Regions from separate parts of the Mesorhizobium sp. ArgA1 genome, predicted to be linked through region 1. Evidence: predicted binding sites of a transcription regulator. Region 1 holds the regulator's gene; each other region holds the start of a gene.
What was found. Region 1 encodes LexA, which represses DNA repair genes until DNA is damaged. Its sites were predicted from a motif close to TGTTCNNNNTGTGTTCNG; they were not measured.
Positions count from the first base shown of each region.

Region 2: a site for LexA is predicted at 1,603-1,620, ahead of dinB (DNA polymerase IV). Genes of this name have one in related genera too.
Region 3: a site for LexA is predicted at 2,214-2,231, ahead of ACWGTI_RS24545 (YifB family Mg chelatase-like AAA ATPase). Genes of this name have one in related genera too.
Region 4: a site for LexA is predicted at 1,995-2,012, ahead of ACWGTI_RS25480 (ATP-dependent helicase). Genes of this name have one in related genera too.

Region 1 covers NZ_JBSKBQ010000003.1:84,332-88,735, reverse strand. The annotation lists gene ACWGTI_RS10170 (ComEC/Rec2 family competence protein) at 1-1,160, shown strand, start outside; gene lexA (transcriptional repressor LexA) at 1,154-1,897, opposite strand; gene ACWGTI_RS10160 (molybdopterin molybdotransferase MoeA) at 2,016-3,221, opposite strand; gene moaC (cyclic pyranopterin monophosphate synthase MoaC) at 3,222-3,704, opposite strand; gene trpC (indole-3-glycerol phosphate synthase TrpC) at 3,707-4,404, opposite strand, start outside.
Region 2 covers NZ_JBSKBQ010000009.1:1,319-5,722, forward strand. The annotation lists gene ACWGTI_RS19485 (sensor histidine kinase) at 1-132, opposite strand, end outside; gene dinB (DNA polymerase IV) at 302-1,543, opposite strand; gene ACWGTI_RS19495 (hypothetical protein) at 1,762-1,998, shown strand; gene ACWGTI_RS19500 (hypothetical protein) at 2,442-3,215, shown strand; gene ACWGTI_RS19505 (hypothetical protein) at 3,405-3,812, shown strand; gene ACWGTI_RS19510 (hypothetical protein) at 4,078-4,296, shown strand.
Region 3 covers NZ_JBSKBQ010000014.1:35,583-39,986, forward strand. The annotation lists gene ACWGTI_RS24540 (malate synthase G) at 1-561, shown strand, start outside; gene ACWGTI_RS24545 (YifB family Mg chelatase-like AAA ATPase) at 587-2,119, opposite strand; gene ACWGTI_RS24550 (Ig-like domain-containing protein) at 2,563-3,909, shown strand; gene ACWGTI_RS24555 (glycosyltransferase) at 4,178-4,404, opposite strand, start outside.
Region 4 covers NZ_JBSKBQ010000015.1:59,439-63,842, forward strand. The annotation lists gene ACWGTI_RS25475 (glucose/quinate/shikimate family membrane-bound PQQ-dependent dehydrogenase) at 1-1,758, opposite strand, end outside; gene ACWGTI_RS25480 (ATP-dependent helicase) at 2,053-4,404, shown strand, end outside.

The DNA.
Region 1 (4,404 bases):
TCATCCTGGTGTCGCCGCATGAGGTTGTCGGCCCGAGCTTTCAGATGTCGTTTGCTGCCACCGCCGCCCTTGTCGGCGCCTATGCCGGCTGGGCCGACTACCGCGCCGACAAAGTGAGAACGCCGCCGACAAAGCGCTCCCTTGCCGGTTTTCTGTCGCGAAGATTCTTGGCTGGCATGGGCGGCCTCGCCATGACCTCGATCATTGCCGGCAGCGCCACGTTGCTGTTCGCGATCTGGCATTTCCAGCGTGTGTCGCCGCTCAGCCTGCTCGCCAATCTCACCGTGATGCCGATCGTATCGCTGGTTGTCATGCCATTCGGAGTGCTCAGCGCGCTGGCCATGCCGTTCGGCGCGGACGGGCCGTTCCTCTACGTCATGGGCAAGGGCCTGACGGCAATGATCGCGATCTCTGCCTGGATCTCCGAGCGTTCGCCGCTCGATGCCGTCGGGCTGATCTCCATCCAGTCCGTATTGCTGGCAACGGTTGCACTGGTCATCGCGACCATGGCCACCACCTGGCTCAGACTGGCGGCCGTGCCTTTCGCGCTGGCCGGTCTGTTGACGGTGCCGCAGGTGCGCACGCCCGATGTGCTCATTTCCGAGGACGCGCATCTGGTGGCCGTGCCGATCGGTGGCGGCGAGCTCGCTCTCAACCGGGAGCGCGCAAACGAATTCACCACCGACAACTGGAAACGGGCGCTGATGGCCGAGACCATCATTCAGCCCGAGACATTTGAGACGGGAGACAGGCGGTTCGATCTCGATCCGCTCGACCTGCCGCCCGGCTCACCCTTCTACTGCACAGGCGATCTCTGCATTGCCCGGCACCCGTCCGGAGCCATTGTCGCGCTTGCAAAAGACCGCAAGACAGCCCAGCCAGCCTGCGCTTTCGCGAGCCTGATCGTCATCGACGACGCCACCGCCTACAATCCGTGCCGCGACCCGTTGGTTCTGGTCGTGACCAAGAAGCAGCTTGCCCGCGATGGTAGTGCCGCCGTCTTCTTCGATCCGCAATCGGCCGCGACAGCCCCAACCATTCGCTTCGCCGTCGACAAGCCCTACCGTCCCTGGCACGAGCAACGCCACTTCTCACGCGAAGCACGCGGCCTGCCGCCTTACAAGCAGCGCGAAAAGTACAAACCCAAGCCGGCTCAGTAACGCCTGATCAGCCCGACCAGCTTGCCCTGCACCTTGACCCGGTCCGGCCCGAAGATGCGGGTCTCATAGGCCGGATTGGCGGCTTCCAGCGCGATCGAGGCGCCCTTGCGGCGAAAGCGTTTCAGCGTCGCTTCCTCGTCGTCGACCAGCGCCACGATGATCTCGCCGGGGCTGGCGGTGTCGGCATTGCGGATGATGACCGTGTCGCCGTCGAAAATGCCGGCCTCGATCATCGAGTCGCCCTTGACCTCGAGCGCGTAATGTTCGCCGCCCATGATCATGTCGGGCGGCACCGAGATCGAATGCGTCTGGTGCTGGATGGCGTCGATCGGCACGCCGGCGGCGATGCGTCCCATCACCGGGATCGACACCGCCGAAACCGCGTCGTCATTGCCGGCAGACATCGAACGCGATGGCGAGGCCGGCTTGATCTGGCGGCCGAGACCGCCCTGGTTTTGACCGAGGCTGCCCTGGATGACGCTTGGTGAGAACTTTTTCGCCGCATTGAGGCCGGGCGCAATCGAGTCTGGCAGCCGCAGCACTTCCAGCGCACGCGCCCGGTTCGGCAGCCGGCGAATGAAACCGCGCTCCTCAAGCGCCGTGATCAGGCGGTGGATGCCGGACTTGGAAGCGAGGTCGAGCGCCTCCTTCATCTCGTCGAAAGACGGCGGGATTCCGCTCTCCTTCAGGCGTTCATGAATGAACATCAGGAGTTCATGTTGTTTGCGCGTCAGCATCGCGGCCCCCCGAGGGTTCTGAAACCAGAATCAGAAAAAACAAACCCAGAACAAACACTATCTGTTCCAGTTGTGTTCCGCAACCTTTTAAAGTTTAATGAATGTGTTGACGTTTTGTTCAGCGTAACATCAGCACGCTGCAGGCGGCGCCCGCGGCGGCGGCCGGAGCGAAGGGCTCGCGCACGATCAAGCCGTTGGCGTCGGCCAGCATTCTCAGCATCGAGGAATCCTGGATGCCGAACGGCGTTGCGACAAGTGCGCCGGCTTCTTCCCGGACCACGGCGCGCACGTAGTCCTGCCTGAGATCGTTGGCCGGCATCGCGGCGCCGAGCTGCGCCTGCCGCATATCCTGCCGATGGACGCGGCCACCCAGCTGCGCCAAAAGCGGTTTCAGGAACAGTTGCGAGCAGACCAGGCTCGCCACCGGGTTGCCGGGCAGGCCGATGCATCTGATTTCGCCGAGCCGCCCGAACATCAGCGGCTTGCCCGGGCGCATGGCGAGCTTCCAGAAATCGAGCTTCATGCCTTCGCCGTTAAGCACGTCGTGCACAAGGTCGTGGTCGCCGACCGAAGCTCCGCCGAGCGTGACGATGACGTCGGCCTTTGCCGCGACTGCCTTCTGCACCAGTGCTGCAATCGCCTCCCTGCGGTCGGCCGCGATACCGAGATCGAGAGCGCGCGCGCCGACCGATTGCGCGGCGGCCGCGACGCCATAGGCATTGGACGAGATGATCTGGTCGGGGCCAAGCGCGCTGCCCGGCGGCAGCAACTCGTCGCCGGTGGCGATGATGGCGACCAGCGGCCGTTGCACCACATTCACCATCGGATGGTTGGCCGATGCCGCCAGCGAAAGTGCGGCCGGATCGAGCACGCGGCCTTTCTCCAGCAGGACGTCACCTTGCGCAAAATCCAACCCCCGGCGGCGGATGTTGCGTTCCTTTGCCGTCGGCTCGGTGACCTCGACCTGGCCACCGCCGAGATCCCTGACATTTTCCTGGATGACGATGGTGTCTGCGCCTCCAGGCAGCGGCGCGCCCGTGAAGACGCGCACGGCCTCACCCTTGCCGACAGTGCCGTCAAAGCCGCGCCCGGCTGGCGCCATTCCGATTACAGAAAGCCGCGCCGGGGCGGATGCCACATCCTGCGCGCGCGCCGCATAGCCGTCCATGGCGGACGCGTTGAAAGGCGGCTGGGTGCGCAGCGCTACGACAGGCTCCGCCAGCACCCGGCCGGCCGCATCCGCCAGCGCGACGCTTTCACCCCGCAGCACGGTAGCGCCGTCGAGGAGGCGTTGAAGCGCCTCGGCGACCGGAACCAGCGCCATTTACGAACCCGCCTTGTAGTCGCCGGACTTGCCGCCGGTCTTTTCCACCAGCCTAATGCCGGAGATGATCATGGCGCGGTCGACCGCCTTGGCCATGTCGTAAATGGTCAGGCAAGCCACCGATGCAGCGGTCAGCGCCTCCATCTCGACGCCCGTCTTGCCGGTGACGCGGGCGAGCGCGGTGACCCTGAGGCCGGGCAAAGCGGGATCCGGCTCGATGTCGACCGACACCTTGGTCAACAGCAGCGGATGGCAGAGCGGAATCAGCTCATGCGTCTTCTTGGCCGCCATGATGCCGGCGATGCGCGCTGTGCCCAGCACATCGCCCTTCTTGGCGTCGCCATCGAGGATCATCTTCAGGGTTTCAGGCCGCATCGAGACAAAGCCCTCGGCGACTGCCGTGCGCGTCGTCTCGTCCTTGCCGCCGACATCGACCATGTTGGCCTCGCCCTTGGCGCCGAGATGGGTGAGGGCGGCTGTCATCGTCAGGCTACCTCGGCTGTCGCCTTGCCTGTCAAAAGCAGGCGCGTTGCCGTGGCGACATCCTCTTGCCGCATCAGGCTTTCGCCGACAAGGAAGGTTTCGATGCCGGTCTTTTGCATCCTGAGGCAATCGTCGTGGGTGAAAATGCCGCTTTCGCTGACCAGCAATCGGCCGCCCGGCACCATCGAAGCCAGCCGCTCCGAGGTTTCAAGGCTGGTCTCGAATGTTCTCAGATTGCGGTTGTTGATGCCGATCAGCTGCGACGACAGTTTTACCGCGCGCTGCGTCTCGGCCTCGTCATGCACCTCGATCAGCGCATCCATGCCGAGTTCGAATGCGGTCGCTTCCAGTTCGCTAGCCAAGGCATCGTCGACGCTGGCCATGATGATCAGGATGGCATCGGCGCCCCAGGCGCGTGCCTCGTAGACCTGATAGGGGTCGAACAGGAAATCCTTGCGCAGCGCGGGAAGCGACACCGCCTTGCGCGCGTTGGTGAGAAATTCCGGCGCGCCCTGGAAGGACGGCGCATCGGTCAGCACCGAAAGACAGGCGGCGCCGCCTTTCTCATAGGCCTGCGCCAGCGCTGGCGGGTCGAAATCGGCGCGGATCAAGCCTTTGGAAGGGCTCGCTTTCTTGATTTCGGCGATCAGCCCGAAACTGCCCGATCTGCGCTTCGCCTCAAGCGCCTTGAGAAAGCCGC
Region 2 (4,404 bases), on a different contig from region 1:
GGAATTGCGCATGACGCCTTGCCGGATCTGCGAAGTCACCCACAGGCCAACCACCAGCATCACCACCAGCAGCCCGATACCGCCGGCAATGAGGAACTGCAGGGCCAGCGATAGTCTGCCCCACCGCTGCAAGAATTCTCCCAGGAAAACCCCAAGCAATCGCACGATCCACCTTTCCCACCCGGCCTGTTATAGAGGCACAGCGGCGTTTGCGACATTGCCTGTGCAAGATTTTACGCCCATGGAAAGTTTGGCGTGCCAAGGGTGATGCTCCTGCTATTGGCGCACCGGCCGATAGGTCTCACAGTTCCTTCTCCGCCAGTTCGCGGAAGGCGTCGGGAACCGAGCGCCGGGCTTCCAGCGCCACCGCGCCATAGCCGACCGCCTCTTTGCCAAAGCGCTGGCGGATCTTGTCGATGGCGCGGTCGGCGCCAAAGCGCGCCAGGCCCTTTTTGCTGCCGGGCCGCTGCTTCTCGTCATCGAGGCCGAGCGGCAACTCGAGCTGCAGCTCGGCACTTTCTTCCAACTGCGACACCGAGATCGCCAGCAGCGAGATGGTCTTCTCCCGCGGGTTGGCGGCCAGCACGCCGCGCACCAGCTCCTCGGCGATTTCGGCCAGCATCGCGGTTGCCGAAATCGGCTGATCGAGCGTCACCGAGCGCGTGGCCGCATGCAGATCGGCGAAACGCACCCGCACCGTCACCGTGCGGCCGGGCCGCGATTTCGCCCTGAGCCGGCTGGCGACCCGGTCCGCCAGATGCAGAAGAACAGGTCCGAAGACATGGGCCTCGGCCGGCCGCTTGCCGAGTGCCGACTGTGCGCCGGCCGAGTGCGCCCGCCGGTGCGTCTCGAGTTTTCGCGGATCGCGGTTCCATGCCAGCGATGCCAGCTTCTCGCCGGCGGCGGGGCCAAGCAGCCGGCGCAACGCGCCGCTATGGGTCTTGGCCAGCTGGCCGATGGTCTCGACACCGATCTCGGCCAGCCGCGCCTTGGTCGCCGGGCCGACGCCCCACATCAAGCCGACCGGCAGGTCGTGCAGGAAGGCGAGCTCCGTTTCCGGATCGACGACCACCAGCCCGTCGGGTTTCGCCACTTGCGAGGCGATCTTGGCCAGGTGCTTGGTGCGCGCCACGCCGATCGAGATCGGCAGGCCGAGCTCGGCCCGCACACGCCGACGCACCGTGGCGGCGATCTCGGCCGGCGCCCCGAACAGATGCGTGCAGCCGGCGACATCGGCAAAGGCCTCGTCGATGGAGATGCGCTCGACCAGCGGCGTAAAATCGTCGAGCACTTTTATCGCGGCATCGCCCATCCTCTGGTACTCGCCGAAATTTCCGCCAACAAAGATCAACTGCGGGCAGAGCTCCCGCGCGCGTCGTCCCGGCATCCCGCCGCGCACGCCGAAAACCCTGGCTTCGTAGGAAGCGGCCAGCACGACCCCGCCACCGACGGCAATCGGCTTGCCCCTGAGCGACGGGTCGAGCAGCTGCTCGACCGAGGCATAGAAGGCATCGAGATCCGCATGCAGGATGGTCGGTTCCATCCCGGCCGTTCCTTTAGGCGTTGCAGCATTAGCCGCGTCTGTTGCGAGGGGTGGCTTTTCAGAACAAATAGAGAACAAACAGGGTCCGCTGTCAAGCGTGGCGTTTAACCTTCGCAGGAGATCCGGCCGTCGATTTGCCTTGCCGCCGGATGCAGGGAACATTGTCTCTCGCCACGGCGTTGATTGTCTCGATGGGACATTGTTTCGTGGAGGCCGGTATGGGCCAGTTCGAGATGAGCGACCTCGTCAGCGTCATTGACGCTTGTACGAGCGATCGCGTTGCCGGGCACTGCGTGTCTATGGCCAAGGCGGTGGAAGAGTTGCGGGTGCTGACGGGTGATTTTGTGTCGCCGGACGAGGCAGTCGCCAACGCGCTGTCGGCGGTAGCGCTGGGACGCGGCTGTGCGGTGCTGTTCGACGAACAGCCGGGCGCCGATATCCTGCTGATGCCATAGGCTCAATGCCGCAAGCGCTTGAAAAAAGGCCGTCCGTCCCGGGCGACAATTGACCATCACCGATGCGCCGAAGGCTGCGTTCTGGAAGCTTTATCATTAAGTTGATGGCCGGCAGGTGATGTCAAATCTGTGTTCGATACTGCTCGATAAGTTATGCGACGACGGTCATGGGTTCCACTGGTTGCGACCTAAGTATCCCAGCATTTAGGCCTAAGGTCTGATCAGTATAGGGCGTCAGTCGCGCAAAGGGCCGGTTCGCCCAAGGGTGTTCATATTTATATTTATATATCAATTGGTTACAAGATTTGCCCAACCTTTTTGCAAAGCCGATTGTCGCGTATCGCAACCACATTTATCTAAAGTTTACTCCATCGAATTAGCAAATTCTCATATGGCGCTGCTATAGCGAGTCAGCGGTGGCGGCTATCCCCCGAGGAGGTATCATGACATCCCGAAAAACTCTTTTGGCGGCGCTTGCCGCGTTTGCGCTCCTGGCCTCTCCGGCCCTGGCTGGTGCCGGTGGCAACGGTGGCGGTAACGGCGGTGGCCACGGCCATGGTGGCGGTAACGGCGGCGGCAACGGCAATGGGGGCGGCAACGGCAATAGCGGCAAATCCGGCGACAGCGCTTCGCATGGCAAGTCGGCATCGACTCATGCTGGAAAGAAGGCCTCGACCGATGACGTGGCTGACGTCGATGACGTCGAGGTGGCCGCGACGCCCAAGGAAAAGAACATCCATGCCAAGCTTGGCCGGCTGAACTCGCTGCAACGCAACATCAACGCCTATATGAACTCCAAGAGCAAGAAGTTCGCCGGCGTTCAGGCTTATGTGACGGCGTCCGCGAACGCCAAGCTCGCCGCCGCTGCGCTTGAGGAAGCAAATGCGGCGGTGACGGAGGCCGAGGACGCGGTGACGGCCCAGCAGGCGGTGTTCGACGCGGCGAACGCGATTACGCCTCCAACGCCCGAGGAGCAGGCGGCACAGGACGCGACGATCGCGGATCTGGAAGCTGCGGTCACGGATGCTGAGACAGCAGCTGCCGCGGCGCAGACGGCGGCGGACACAGCTGTCACCGACATCCCATCGCTCGATGACGCACTCGCCGATATGGCCAACAAGCCGGTCGACGCCGAGGTCACCGACTGGGCCAACGGCGTGCTTGCCGAGAAGATCGACCAGATGGCGGCCAAGCTGGCACCTGCGCCAACGCCGTAAAGCCGATCGCGGCTGAAACGGCCCAATCTATATGCCGCCGGGGTTCGCCCCGGCGGTTTTTTTGCCGGCACGAGGGAACTGCCAATATCAAGGGAAAAGCGGTGCTAACCCCAAGTACGGCATGGAAAATCTTCACTCCCGAGTGTAGTCTTCGCAATGTTGGGGTAGACGGCATAGGGGAGAAACGACATGCCTAGGGTTTCGGAACTTTTCTTTAAAACCGCCATCGTGTTCCTGATATTGGGAATTGCGGCTGGCCTGCAGATGGCGATCTCAGGCGATCACAGCGCCTTCCCGGCGCATGCGCATATCAACCTGCTGGGTTGGGTGACGAGCGCCATCTTCGGCGGCTACTACGCGCTCAATCCGCAAAAGGCGGCACGCCGCGTCGCCATGATCCACTACTGGCTCTATACGGTTGGCGTGGTGATCATGCTGCCGGCCCTCTACGTGATGCTGCAGGGAAACCCGGCGCTTGAGCCTGTCGTTGCCGGCGGCTCGCTCATCGTCGCCGCCGCTGTTCTGGTCTTTGCTTTTGTGGTGTTCTCACCCGAAACGGCACGTTCGGCCGCAGCCGTGCCGTCGGTTTCTCGCTGACTGTCCGCGCAAGGCGATTGAAGTCTGACCCGCGTCGCGAATAGCGACGGGGTCGGTTGGCCTGATGGCTGCAGCCAGCGGTTGCAGCGCGCGCGGTCGCGTCGGCTACCGGCCCTCCCGTATTATTTAGTGACCATTTGGCGCTGGAACCTTCCCTGGTACCGCGCGTTGCCGCGACTGTATTCGTGCTGCCTTATAAATAGGCAGCACTGGGTACAGCTAAGCGGGCAAGGGGCAAAACAGGGTTGGGGAGGAGCACGGCACCATGTCGAAAAGAGAAATCGGGGCGTCCGCCTCGCTGGGCAGACGCGTCGCCGATCTGAAAGCCAGGATGCGAAATGCCAGGATTACCGAATACGAGATGGAGACATTCCAGAAGGTCGCAGCCATTATGGGGGGCAGCGAAGGGTCCCTACGCCTCGACGCCGACGATCTGATTGCGGCGTCCTTCGTCACCGAAGCACTCGGCGATTCCGCGAACTGAAGGCCCGATTGCCCCGCCGTCGGCTTTCAAGCGCCGGCGGTTGCCGGCCGGCCGAAGCGTGCGCGCGCGCTCAGCGCCGGGCGATTGCTTGCGCGCTTGAAGAGGTCG
Region 3 (4,404 bases), on a different contig from region 1:
GTGCCGTCGCCAACCGCGGCGACGTTGCACGCCACGCACTATCACAAGGTCGATGTCCATGCCGTGCAGGCGGCGTTGAAGAGCCGGCCGAAGGCCAGGCTCGACGACATACTGTCCGTGCCGGTCGCGGTGCGGCCGAATTGGACGCCGGACGAAATCCAGCGCGAGCTCGACAACAATGCGCAAGGCATTCTGGGCTATGTCGTGCGCTGGATCGACCAGGGCGTCGGCTGCTCGAAAGTGCCTGACATCAACGATGTCGGCCTGATGGAGGACCGCGCCACGCTGCGCATCTCCTCGCAGCACATCGCCAACTGGCTGCACCACAAGGTTTGCTCCGAGATTCAGGTGATGGATTCGCTGCGCCGCATGGCGGCGACCGTCGACCTGCAGAATGTCGGCGACCCGCTCTACCGCGCGATGGCCGCCGATTTCGACAATTCCATCGCCTTTCAGGCCGCCTGCGACCTGGTCTTCAAGGGCCGGGAGCAGCCGAACGGCTACACCGAACCGGTGCTGCACGCGCGGCGGCTGGAGCTGAAGGCGAAGCAGGACCACTGATCTCCGCCCTTGTGGGTGAGATCATCTACGCTGCCTGCGCCACCCGCTCCGACATCATGCGGTAGGAAATCGCCTCGGCCAGGTGAATGCGGCCGACCGTCTCGCTGGCGTCGAGGTCGGCGAGCGTTCTCGCCACTTTCAGCACCCGGTGGTAGGCCCGCGCCGAAAAGCCGAGCTTCTCGCTGGCGTCCTTCAGCAGCGACAGGCCGGCGGCGTCCGGCACGGCAATGTCTTCGATGATTGCTGGCGAGCAATGCGCGTTGGTGGTGGCGCTGGTGACGCCGAGACGCTCGAAGCGTTCGCGCTGGATGGTGCGGGCGCGGGCTACGCGCAGCGCAACGGAAGCGCTCTTTTCCGCGCGGTCGGGCCGGATGAGGTCGGCGGCCGAGACTGCCGGCACTTCGATCCTGAGGTCGATGCGGTCGAGCAGCGGGCCTGAGATGCGCGCCTGGTAGTCGGTGCGGCAGCGCTCGCCGCGCAGGCAGCGATAGCCGGGTTCGCCGGCCATGCCGCAGCGGCACGGATTCATCGCCGCCACCAGCTGGATGCGCGCCGGATAGGTGACGCGGTGGTTGGCGCGCGCGATCATGCAGTCGCCGGTCTCCAGCGGCTGGCGCAGCGCGTCCAGCGTCTGCGGTGAAAACTCGGGGAATTCGTCGAGGAACAGCACGCCGTGATGGGCGAGCGAGACCTCGCCCGGCCGCACCCGCAAGCCGCCGCCGACCATTGCCGCCATCGAGGCCGAATGGTGTGGGGCGCGGAACGGCCGCCGGTCGGTCAGCTTGCCTTCGCCGAGCTCGCCGGCCACCGAGGCGATCATCGAGACTTCGAGCAATTCCTTCGGCGCCAGCGGCGGCAGGATCGACGGCAGCCTTTGCGCCAGCATCGATTTTCCCGAGCCAGGCGGGCCGACCATCAATAGGTTGTGGCCGCCGGCCGCGGCCACTTCCAGCGCCCGCTTGGCGCTCTCCTGGCCCTTGATGTCGCAGAGGTCCGGCAGGTCGCGCGCCGAGACATGGATACCGGGTTCGGGTCGCGACAGCACCTGCGTGCCGCGAAAATGATTGGCGATGGCAATCAGGCTGCGCGGCGCCAATATGTCGAAATCCTTGCCCGCCCAAGCCGCTTCCGGCCCGCAGCCGAACGGGCAGATCAGCCCCTTTCCCTCGGCATTGGCGCCGATCGCAGCCGGCAGCGCGCCGGCGACCGCGGCAATGGTACCGTCGAGCGACAATTCGCCCAGCACGACATAGGAGGCCAGCATGTCGCCCGGAATGGCGCCGAGTGCGGCCATCAGGCCAAGCGCGATCGGCAGATCGTAATGGCTGCCTTCCTTGGGCAAATCGGCAGGCGCAAGGTTGACGGTCACCTTCTTCGACGGCATCGACAGGCCCGACGCATGGAGCGCCGCCTGCACGCGCTCGCGGCTTTCGGCCACCGCCTTGTCGGCCAGGCCGACGATCTGCATGCCGACCTTGCCCGGCGCGATCATCACCTGGACATCGACCGGAACGGCCTCGATGCCCTGGAAAGCAACCGTGCGAACCCGCGCCACCATTTTGATCTGCCCCCGGTTACCGGCTCGCTCGGGCCTTTGTGGTCAGGCCGCGCGCGACGTCGGCCCAAGACAACCATAGATTTCAGGCCAAGGCAAGAACATTACGGGAACATACGGTCCACCGTGCTTCCGGCACCATAGATGCCGACGCAAGCTTCCGCCCGAGACAGAATTGACTGCAAAGGCGGCGTGATTGGTGTCACCGATCCGACTCGCATACTATGGTATGGTTGGGATCGGGGGATATCCGCAGCGCGTTCAAGCGCAAAAGCGAGGACAACAGGATGCCGACCTTAAGCAATGGCAGTGTGCTCACTGTATGGGAAGAACCTGACAATCCCAACCCGAGCCCCGACGCGGTGCTTTTCAGCATCACGGAAACCGATGGCGACGTGATCGGACCGATAGGGGCAAAGCCGGATTTCCCGTTCGGCGGCATCGACGTGGCTTCGGTCGATGTCTTCGACGGCTTCTTCACCATCACCAGTTTCACCAATGAGGGCCGGACCGAGACCTGGACGACGGTGGAAGCGCAGGTCTTCGACAATGAAGGCAATCTTCTCCGCACCTTGTCCGACCAGGCGGCCTACCTGTCGGCCCGGATCGTCTCGGTCAACGCCGACAGCCCCGACACCATCACCGTGACATGGATCGGGGCGAACGAATATTTTGGCGGCGAAAACACCCAATACGGCCAGCACCAGATCATCCTGGACGGCGGCGCGCTTCAGCCCGACACCTTCGTCAACCATGCGCCGACGGCCGCCGATCTGGATGTCTCGGTTTCGCAGGGGCAATCTCTCGATGACATCAAGTTCAGCGCGGCGGATGCCGACTACGATCTCTTGAGCTTCGTCGTCGTCGATGGGCCGGACCACGGCGCCCTTGAGCAGAGCACGCGGTTCGACGGCAATTACTATCCGTTCCACCAAGGTCACGTAGGCACCAGCCTGCACTATCATGCCGACTTTCTGAACGGCAATCTGTTCGACTATACGCCCGAGGCCGGCTTCGTCGGCACCGACAGCTTTAAAGTTTACGCCACGGACGGCCAGGGCAACAGCAATGTGGTGACGATTACGGTCACGGTCACGCCACCGGCCGAGTCCATCGCGCTGGACGACGCCACGAACACTGTGAGCTATGCAGGCAACGACAGTGCCGTGCTCGTCGCCGCGCTGGACGGCGGCGATCGGGTCACCGGCACCGCCTTCAACGATATGCTCGACGGCGGCGCAGGCCACGACCAGCTGTTCGGCGGCGCTGGTTCCGACACCCTGATCGGCGGCGCGGGCACCGATTGGTTGAAGGGCGGCGCCGGCAATGACGTCATAAGCGGCGGCGCGGGCACGGACGGCCTCCGCGGCGATGAAGGCGACGATAACCTCGACGGCGGCGCCGGTTCCGACGACCTGCGGGGCGGCGCTGGCGATGACATCCTCAATGGCGGTGCCGGCAGCGACCGGTTGGCCGGCGGCGAGGGCAGGGATGTCTTCGCGTTCGACACCTTTGGACTGGCGAACCGCGACTGGATCGAGGACTTCAATGCGCACGATGATGTGATCCGGCTCGACAGCTCCGTATTTGTCGGGCTGCAGGCCGGCCCGCTCTTCGCTTCGGCTTTCGCGGTCGGTAGCGCAGCCATCGATGACAGCGACCACATCCTTTACAACGACGTGACCGGCGATCTGCTGTTCGATGTGGACGGGGTGGGAGGCTCGGCGGCCGTCAAGTTCGCCGCCATCGACCCCGGCACCTTGCTCACCGCGGACGACTTCATCCTGGTCTAAACTCAAGCAACTGGCGACCGCCAACGACCGAGATTGGTGGAAGACGGACGGTCCCAAATTCCGTCGAAACGGGTAGAATGGGCCGCAGCTGACATTCGTGCCGCTTCTCCAGAGTGCGGGATATGCCCGACGATCGCATCGTAGCGTTCCGCGTAACCTTCATACGAAGCGATCGTCTGGCGGCTCTGCGCCAGCCGTGCTGGTTGCAGCCGCGTTGTGCCCTGTAGAGGGCGACGGAGTTCCTCCGGCAATCCGAGGCTGTTGCCGTCTAAGCGGTGACGAAGGCATCGACGGCACCTGAAAGGGATCGATCGATTGCGATTTGGGGTGGAAGCCACTCCATGACAGGATATCGGAAAGGCCAAGGCATGGCGATCCGGTGCAAAGAGCCGCTTTCCAGAAAAATCTCATTTACAAGGTCTATGAACCGCCCGCGGTCTCGTTCAATTCGTTTCAAAGTTTGCGAACGAATGTAATCCCGGGGAATTCGTTGCT
Region 4 (4,404 bases), on a different contig from region 1:
CCGCACCGGATCGACGGCGACGCCGCCCCAATTGAAGGTGCCGAAATTGCCGGGATAGATCAGCGATCCCTGCACGGAAGGCGGGGTATAGCGGCCCTCATAGCGCAGGCCCTGGAATTCGATTCGGCAGGCCAGCTGATCGAACATGGTGATGCCCCACATGTCGGCGCCGGTCAGCGGTTTCGGATTGAAGGAGAGATCCGAGGTCGGCTGCGTTGGGGACGTGTGGTCGCCCTCGATGGCGCCGCCCGGCGCCGGCACTTCCTTGACCGGAATGATCGGCTCGCCGCTGCGCCGGTCGAGCACATAGAGGTCGCCCTGCTTGGTTGGGCCTACCAGCGCCGGCACCACACCGGCGGCGGTGGTGATGTCGACCAGCGTCGGCTGCGCCGGCACGTCCATATCCCAGAGGTCATGGTGCACGGTCTGCCGCACCCAGCGCAATTGTCCGGTGGCGAGATCGAGCGCGGTGATCGAGGAGGAGAACTTCTCGACATTGGCGCTGCGGCCGGCGCCGAGCTGGTCAGGCGTCTGGTTGCCGAGCGGCACATAGAGCAAGCCGAGCTTCTCGTCGGCGCTCGCCGTCGACCACATGTTGGGCGAGTTGTGGGTGTAGGTCTGGCCTGCCGCCAGCGGTGTCGTCTGGTCCGGATTGCCGGAATCCCAGTTCCACACCAGGGCGCCGGTGTCGACATCGAAGGCGCGGATGACACCGGACGGCTCCTCGGTCGAATAATTGTCGTTGACGGCCCCGCCGACGATGATCTTGCCGCCGGCAATCAGCGGCGCCGAGGTCGAGTAATAATAGCCCGACTTCGGATAGGGCATGTTGATCATGAGGTTCAGCGTGCCGGCTTCGGCGAAGGACGCGCAGACCTGGCCGTTGGCGGCGTCGAGCGCGATCAGCCGCGCGTCCGAGGTCGGCAAATAGACGCGTGTCGCACAGGGCTGGCCAGCCGCGATCTTGGCATCGGTGAAGTAGGACACGCCGCGGCAGGTCTGGTGCTGGCGGTCCTTGTCGAGCTTGACCTTGGGATCGAAGCGCCACTTCTCCTTGCCGGTCGCGGCATCGATGGCGATGGCGAAATTGTGCGGCGTGCAGATGTAGAGCGCGTCGCCCACCTTCAGCGGCGTCACCTGATAGGTGGTTTCGCCGATATCGTCCGGACCCTTCACGTCACCGGTCTGGTAGGTCCAGGCCGGCTGCAATTTGGCGACGTTGTCCGGCGTGATCTGGTCGAGCGGCGAATAGCGCTGGCCGAACGGCGTGCGGCCATAGAAGTGCCATTCGCCGGGAGGCACATTGCCGCCGAGATCGGCGGTCGGCGTCACCTTGTCGGCATTGAGTTCGCCGGCAATGTCCTTGGGATCGGCGGTCATCGAATAGCCGGCCACCGCGAGTGAGGCGAGCACTGCCAGGATGAGCGGTGCGCGTGCGTCGGGACCGGTGAGGCCCCGCCTTGCCCACGGCGTCAGCAGCCACAGCGCCAGAAGCACGATGATGCCGCCGCGCGGGCCGAGTTCCCACCAGTCGAAGCCGATTTCCCACACTGCCCAGGCCAGCGTGCAGAGCACGATTGCCGCATAGAGCCAAAGCGAAGTCGACTTGCGTCGAAACAGCAGCCAGGCGGTTATCAGAAAGGCGACACCGGTGATGACGTAATACCAGCTGCCGCCCAGCATCGCGAGCCGGATGCCACCGCCGCCAAGCGCCAGGCCGATGAGAAACAGGATGAGGGAGGTGATGACAACAGCCAAGACGATACTCCTTCGACTGATGCGCGTCCCGCGCCGCGGCCAGGGCATCCCGTCCCCGCCCCGAGCGCAACTTTCTCCCGCAAGCCGCGTGTGTCAAGCAAAGCCTGCCAGCATAGGCTGAGAGCCCAGCATGCTCTCACCTTTCGCGCCGGCGCCTCCCAACCAACGTGTTTTGGCCCGGGTGGGTGGATTCAGGCCAACAATTCAACACGGCGCCCGGGAATCTGGCTTCCAACCAGAACAAAACGTAGACACTTCTGGTCTTTCGCTGCCGAATCACTACATTCGGGGGCGATGTCCGGCTTTTCGGAAGACATGCCCTTTTTTGACGAACCCAATGCGCGGCCCGCGGCCCCGTCGGGCATAGCCGCGCGCGCCATGGCGGCCCGCAGCGGTAGCAACAGCGCGCCTGATTATCTCAAGGGATTGAACCCTGAGCAGCGGCTCGCCGTCGAAACCACAGAAGGCCCGGTCCTGGTGCTGGCCGGCGCCGGCACCGGCAAGACGCGGGTGCTGACCACCCGCATCGCCCATATCCTCGCGACCGGAAAGGCCTTCCCCTCGCAAATCCTGGCGGTGACCTTTACCAACAAGGCCGCCCGCGAGATGAAGCAGCGCATCGGCCTTTTGGTCGGTGAAGCCGTCGAAGGCATGCCGTGGCTCGGCACCTTCCACTCGATCGGCGTGAAACTGCTTCGCAGACACGCCGAGTTGGCCGGGCTGAAATCCGACTTCACCATTCTCGACACCGACGACGTCGTGCGGCTGATCAAGCAGTTGATCCAGGCCGAAGGCCTCGACGACAAGCGCTGGCCGGCCAAGCAGTTCGCGCAGATGATCGACGGCTGGAAGAACAAGGGCCTCGGCCCCGCTGACATTCCCGAAGGCGACGCCCGCAGCTTTGCCAACGGCAAGGGCCGCGAGCTCTACAAGGCCTATCAGGAGCGGCTGCAGACGCTGAACGCTTGCGACTTCGGCGATCTGCTCTGCCACCCGATCCGCATCTTCCGCGCCAATCCGGATGTGCTCAAGGACTACCACAAGCGCTTCAAATACATCCTCGTCGACGAATACCAGGACACCAACACGGCGCAATACATGTGGCTGCGCCTGCTGGCGCAGCGGCCGCAAACCTCCCCCCTTGAGGGGGAGGTGCCCGCGAAGCGGGCGGAGGGGGTCGCCGCAGAAGGCACCGCCAGAACGTCGAGCACTGCCGCGAGGACCCCACCCGACCGGGCTGCGCCCGGCCACCCTCCCCTCAAGGGGGAGGGATATCAGCGCTCGTCCACCGTGAACATCTGCTGCGTCGGCGACGACGACCAGTCCATCTATGGCTGGCGCGGCGCCGAGGTCGACAACATCCTGCGCTTCGACAAGGATTTTCCCGGCGCCACCATCATCCGGCTGGAGCGCAACTACCGCTCGACCGCCCACATTCTCGGCACCGCCTCGCATCTCATCGCCCACAATGAAGGCCGCTTCGGCAAGACGCTGTTCACCGAGAAGGTCGCCGAGGACGACGAGAAGGTGCATGTCCACGCCGCCTGGGATTCCGAGGAGGAGGCCCGCGCGGTCGGCGAGACCATCGAGACCTACCAGCGTGCCAAGCACAACCTCAACGACATGGCCATTCTTGTCCGCGCCTCCTTCCAGATGCGCGAGTTCGAGGATCGTTTCGTCACGCTCGGCCTGAACTACCGCGTCATCGGCGGCCCGCGTTTCTATGAGCGCATGGAAATCCGCGACGCGCTCGCCTTCTTCCGCGTCGTTGCGCAAGGCGCCGACGACCTCGCCTTCGAGCGCATCGTCAATGTGCCGAAGCGTGGCCTGGGCGAAGCCACCATCCGCCAGATCCACGACACGGCGCGTGCGCTTCGCATCCCGATGCTGGAGGCCGCCGCCAAGCTCGCCGAAAGCGACGAGCTGAAGCCCAAGCCACGTGCGGCCTTGCGCGAAGTGGCGGCCAATTTCGAGCGCTGGCAGAAGGCGCTGGAAACCACGCCGCACACCGAACTCGCCGAGACCATTCTGGAAGAGAGCGGCTACACCGACATGTGGAAGAACGACCGTTCGGTCGAAGCGCCGGGACGGTTGGAAAACCTGAAGGAGCTGATCCGCTCGATGGAAGAGTATGAGTCACTCCGCTCCTTCCTTGAACATGTCTCCCTGGTCATGGACGCCGAACAGAATGCCGAGCTCGATGCCGTCAACATCATGACGCTGCATTCAGCCAAGGGCCTCGAATTCGAGACCGTGTTCCTGCCCGGATGGGAGGAAGGCCTGTTCCCGCACCAGCGCGCGCTGGACGAAGGCGGCCGCTCGGGGCTGGAGGAGGAACGCCGCCTTGCCTATGTCGGCCTGACCCGCGCCAAGAAGAACCTGCATCTGTGGTTCGTCTCCAACCGCCGCATCCACGGCCTGTGGCAATCGACCATCCCGTCACGTTTCCTCGAAGAGTTGCCGAACGCCCATGTCGAGGTCGCCGAAAGTGGCAACAGCTACGGCGGCTACGGCAATTCCTATGGCGGCGGTTCGTTCGCCTCGGGCCGTGGCGGCCAGGGAGCAGGACGACAGAATCCCTATGGCGCCTCACGTTTCGACAATGTCGGCGCCAACACCGCCAGCGCAGAAAAATCCGGCGCTTTC